DNA from 2 places in the Paraburkholderia sp. BL27I4N3 genome. Region 1 is predicted to be linked to the other one. Evidence: riboswitches for the same ligand, from Rfam matches in the RefSeq annotation. Region 1 holds a riboswitch; the other holds the start of a gene.
The links. Region 1 has a riboswitch for manganese ahead of B0G71_RS19785 (sodium:calcium antiporter). Riboswitches for the same ligand answer to the same signal wherever they lie in the genome.
Positions count from the first base shown of each region.

Region 2: another riboswitch for manganese. It lies ahead of B0G71_RS10120 (TMEM165/GDT1 family protein); the one in region 1 lies ahead of B0G71_RS19785 (sodium:calcium antiporter).

Region 1 is NZ_QREJ01000001.1:4,385,423-4,387,823, reverse strand. Features, by position in the region: gene B0G71_RS19785 (sodium:calcium antiporter) at 1-949, opposite strand, end outside; yybP-ykoY riboswitch at 1,046-1,221, opposite strand; gene B0G71_RS19780 (porin family protein) at 1,317-1,880, opposite strand; tRNA gene B0G71_RS19775 (tRNA-Arg) at 2,220-2,295, opposite strand.
Region 2 is NZ_QREJ01000001.1:2,204,719-2,207,119, reverse strand. Features, by position in the region: gene B0G71_RS10130 (low affinity iron permease family protein) at 73-546, shown strand; gene B0G71_RS10120 (TMEM165/GDT1 family protein) at 725-1,315, opposite strand; yybP-ykoY riboswitch at 1,321-1,507, opposite strand; gene B0G71_RS10115 (hypothetical protein) at 1,659-2,396, opposite strand.

The DNA.
Region 1 (2,401 bases):
ACACCGGCACGCCGCGCTCACGCACATTGATCCGCAGCCACGCCGCGGCGGCCAGCGTGATCACGATGCCGGTCACCACTTCGATACGCGGCACCCACGGCGTCAGTAGGATACCGATTGCTGGCAGCAAGGTGCCCTGAAACACCATCGCACCGGTGATGTTGCCGAACGCCAGCGTGTCCTTGCCGCGGCGAATCCAGAGAATGCTGTTGACCTTCTCGGGCAGTTCGGTCGCGATCGGAATGATCAGCAGCGAGAGCAGCAGCGGCGACACGCCGAGCGCCTGCGAGACACCGCGCACACCATGGATGAAGCCTTCCGCGCCCCACACCAGCAACGCGACGGCGAGCGCCAGTTGCACCACGATGGTCGCGAGGTTGGTCGGCACGCCGAGGCGCGAGATCAACATCTTGCCCGGCGCTTCAGTGCCGTGACCGGCATCGACCAGGTCATTCGATGCACGGAAGGTCATCACCACGTAGGTGACGTACACGCCGACCAGCGCCACGCTGAAGAGCGCGCGTACGATCATTTGCTCATGCGGCACGTACATCGCCGCGGCGGCCAGCACGAACGCGCACAGGAAATAGTTGAGGTCGCGCGTGAAACCCGTACGCTCCGGCGCGACCCAGCCGCGCGCGCCGCGTGAGCCGAGAATCGCGAGCGTCATGAGGAAGGTGGAGAGGGTGGAGAGCATCAGCGGCGCACCGAGAATCGCGCCGACGCCGATTTCCTGGTTGACCACGTTATCGGTCGTGCCGCCGGCGATCGCGAGCAGCGGTACGAGCGTCTCGGGCAACGCCGTGCCGACGGCGGCGAATAGTGAACCCGTCACGCCTTCGGAAATCTTGAGGCGTTCGCCCAGATGCTCGAGCGCATTGGTGAAGAGCTCGGCCGCCACCAGAATGACAACCAGCATGATGGCAAGTTCGAACAGGAGACCCGTCATGCGCGGCGCTCCGCGGACAGGCAGAAGTAGAGGCGCGGCGGACGGACGAGAGGGGAGACTTGCTGGATGCGACGATGTTTCACAGGGCAACTCCGCGGCCGGACGTAGATGACAAACCAATGACGCACCGCCGCCCGTCCGACCAGAACGAGGCTGTGCGTCAATGGTCTCGCCAAACCGACCCGGTCGAACGCGCCATGACCCGCAGGCCAAGTATGTTGACGCGCTCTCCTTCAGTACATGAAGGAAGGCTACTCCCCAGTGACCGGGGGATTCTAACGGTAGGGGGCGCTTTCAACAACCTTGTTGCGGGCAAGGCGGTTGTTCGAGCCCGATCGGTTAGCCGCGCAGTTGCGAATCCAGCACGTCAGTTGAAGTGATATTGCACGCCGATTGTGAGGCTGTTATTCGTTCTTCGGGTGCCGTCGTGATTGCTGGTGTCGGTTGTCCATTCGCCCACCGCACTCACGTGTCTAGCGAATTTATATTCGACGCCTAAACCCCAGTGAGGGCGGATGTTCGGCCAATCCGTTGTCAACCCAATACGGACATAGGGCATGAACTGATTGAACGGCATGCCGAATTTCGCATCGATTCCGCCGTCTTTATAGGTTGTCGAGCCATGATGCAGATCGGCAAAAACTTCGGCGCCTGCGACGAAACGGTCGACGTCAAAGTTATATCCCGCCGTGAAACCAGGAAAAACCGTGGTGTGCGATGCTTTACTGTCAACGCCTGAGGCATCGGAGGTATTCACACCCAACTTGAAACCCACATAGGGACCGGCAAACTCGCTCGCACCTGTTTGAGGCGCCGCCGATTGCGCGTGGACGAGATTGGATAGCATCATGATCGATGCGGTTAAGATCAGCCGGGTTATTTTGTACATGACCTGCAATAAAACGATCGGCGCGCGGATTGATCGCCACACCTTTATTAATCAGTGAAGCGATGTCGAAATGCCGCTCCGGGGTATTCATGCGATGGAAATTGCATGAGCAAACCATGCTAATTAAGGGGATAGGGTGGGGCAATGCGAAATGTCCGCATGGAGACCTTCAAACGTCCGATTCTTAATTTCAATACAGACAAAGTGCATGTTTCTAGGATTATTCTGCGAAGCGCATGCGAGCGTACGCAGGGCGTCGAGGGACGATTACTTGCAGGAATGTGGGAGCTTAGGCGGCAGTCGTCTGAACACGACATGACCGTAAAAACAAAAGGGCTTAGCGCATATTGCGTAAGCCCTTGAGCGAGATCGACTCTTTTTTGGTGCGCCCGGCTGGGATCGAACCAGCAACCCCTGCCTTCGGAGGGCAGTACTCTATCCATTGAGCTACGGGCGCTTCAACAAGAATGCGCGGCACCAGAACGGATGCGACGCCAAAGCGAGACCGAAAGGATACCCGGTTTCCGCCATACCGTCCACCGGACGGCCTGAATGGCGGTCTT
Region 2 (2,401 bases), 2.2 Mb from region 1:
GCAAAACGATTCAACCAAAAGCGGCATGAAGTTTGCGAACAGACAAGACACGCCAACCTTCTGGAGCCGCTCATGACTACACAACCTGGCGCGCCGTCGTCCACTGACGAACTCGACACCGTTCCAGACACGTCGAGCCCCGCCTATGCGAGCCGTCACCCTTTGACGCGCGTGTTCGACCGCTTTGCAAGCCTCGTCACGCGATGGGCCGGCTCACCCGCGGCGTTCTGCCTTGCCGTGCTGACTGTCGTCGCCTGGGTCGTGACCGGGCCCATCTTCCACTACTCGGATGGATGGCAACTGGTCATCAACACCGGCACCACCATCATCACCTTTCTGATGGTGTTTCTGATTCAGCAGAGTCAGAACAAGGACAGCATCGCATTGCATCTGAAGCTGAATGAACTGCTTTCCTCGCATCGGGCAGCGAACAACAATCTGATCGGTATCGAGGACGCGTCCGAGGAAGAAATCCGAAGACTTGCGGCAGCTTACCTGCGCTTGTCGACCCAATCCGCTGGCGATGCTCAGAACAAGGGCCGCTGAGTGCGACCCGCGCACTGACTGTCTACCCATCGCCCGATACAGGCACGCTTGCCATTACCAAGTTCGAAACCGTGCGCGCCGTTTTTTTCGAAGGCAAACGCCACGCCGAGATACTTCGGCGATGCCTCCTTCGCGCTTTGCCGCACGCGCGCCGCACGCGTATCAACCAACCTTCGAACTAGAACAGCGGGTGCTCATGCGGATACAGCGCCGTCCTGAGAGCAAAGCCGCCCAGGACAACGAAGATGATGGCCGCCAGAATGTGGACCGCTTTGGTCGGCAGGCGGTCAGCGAACGTGTGGCCCAGGTAGATGACAGGCACATTGGCCAGCATCATGCCCAGCGTGGTGCCGGCGACCACCCCGAAGAATTCGTGAAATCGAGCGGCCAGAGCGATCGTGACAACCTGCGTCTTATCACCCATTTCAGCGAGAAAGAACGTTAGCGCCGTGGTGCTGAACACGCCCATCGGATGCGTGGTCGACACCGCCTCGGCACCGTCGAGTTTGTCTGGAATCAGAATCCAGACGGCCATGACGGCAAACGATGCGACGACTGCCCAGTTGAGGATCGAGGGACTCAGAACGCTGGCAAGCCATGCGCCCAATGCGCCGGACGCAGCATGATTGATGAGGGTTGCGACAAAGACGCCGAGAATGATCGGAATGGGCTTGCGATATCTGGCTGCCAGCACCAGAGACAACAGTTGGGTCTTGTCGCCGATTTCGGCTAGACCGACCACGCTGGTCGAAACGAGGAACGATTGCATAGGTTGTGGGCCGGGCCGCGCAGTCAGTACGCGATGACACGCATTCCGGCGACCCGGTCAGGTCGGAATGCGAGTCACCGGTCTTGCCAGGCATAGTGCTGTGCGCGCCATGGCGGTCTCTCGACCACCAAGTATGTTGACGGGCACCCTCGAGCATTGCGTTCGAGGCGGCTACTCCCCAATGAGAGGGGCGATTCTACAGTGTCTCGGTCGAGTAAGGCAAATCGTCAACTTTCCGAATTCCTGCATGAATATCACACCGGAGATGCGCTCGCGCGTTTCATCGGGATCGGCGGACTCGCTAAACGGAGACTTGAGCATGACTAACCTGCCAGGCGGTATCTCACATCATGCCGCCCGCGCTTCCAAGGCCGCCGACTCCGGCTCCGCCCGTGCCGCTATTCGGCGCTGTCATTAACGGATGTGCCGCCCCCGCCGACGTCATCAATGCGACGGCGGCGGCGTCCGGTTCGCCATTCGCGTCGATGACGCCGCGCGCGAGGAGTGCTTCGAGATCGCTGTCCTCGCCCGGTTGACCGGCAGCGAAGGCGGTGGTCAGGAAACTGGGCGCAGATAGCGTCACCCCGTACGTCTGCTGGAGATTCTGGACGACCGCGGCCTGCGCAGTCAGGACGTCGGTCTGATTCGCCAGCACCTGTTGAAACTGCGAGTTCACTGGGAAGCCGGCTGTCAGCCCGCTTTCATTCGTGCCGAGTTGCGCCGCCAGATACGACACCAGCAGATCCGTCTCCGGCGTGACGTTGTACGTGCCGCCGGCGAACGCAACGGAATGCAGCATCGTCACGCCTGAAGTCGCGGCGATCATGCATGGCATCACGGCGCCGAGCGTCGCGTGAAAGTTGCCGTTCGCATCCGCCGCAACCGACATCGAGCCTCGCGCACAGTCGATCTTGATCGTCGCGTTCGCCAGTGCCTTACCCGTTGCCGCCGTGCCGCCGATCGAAACCATCGACGTGCCGTTGCCGCCACCACCGCCTCCGCAACCCGCGAGCCACGCGACGGATGCCGTCAGCAGCGCTGCGCCGACAGGCCGAACGAATTGCTGCTGTCGAATGTTCATTGATG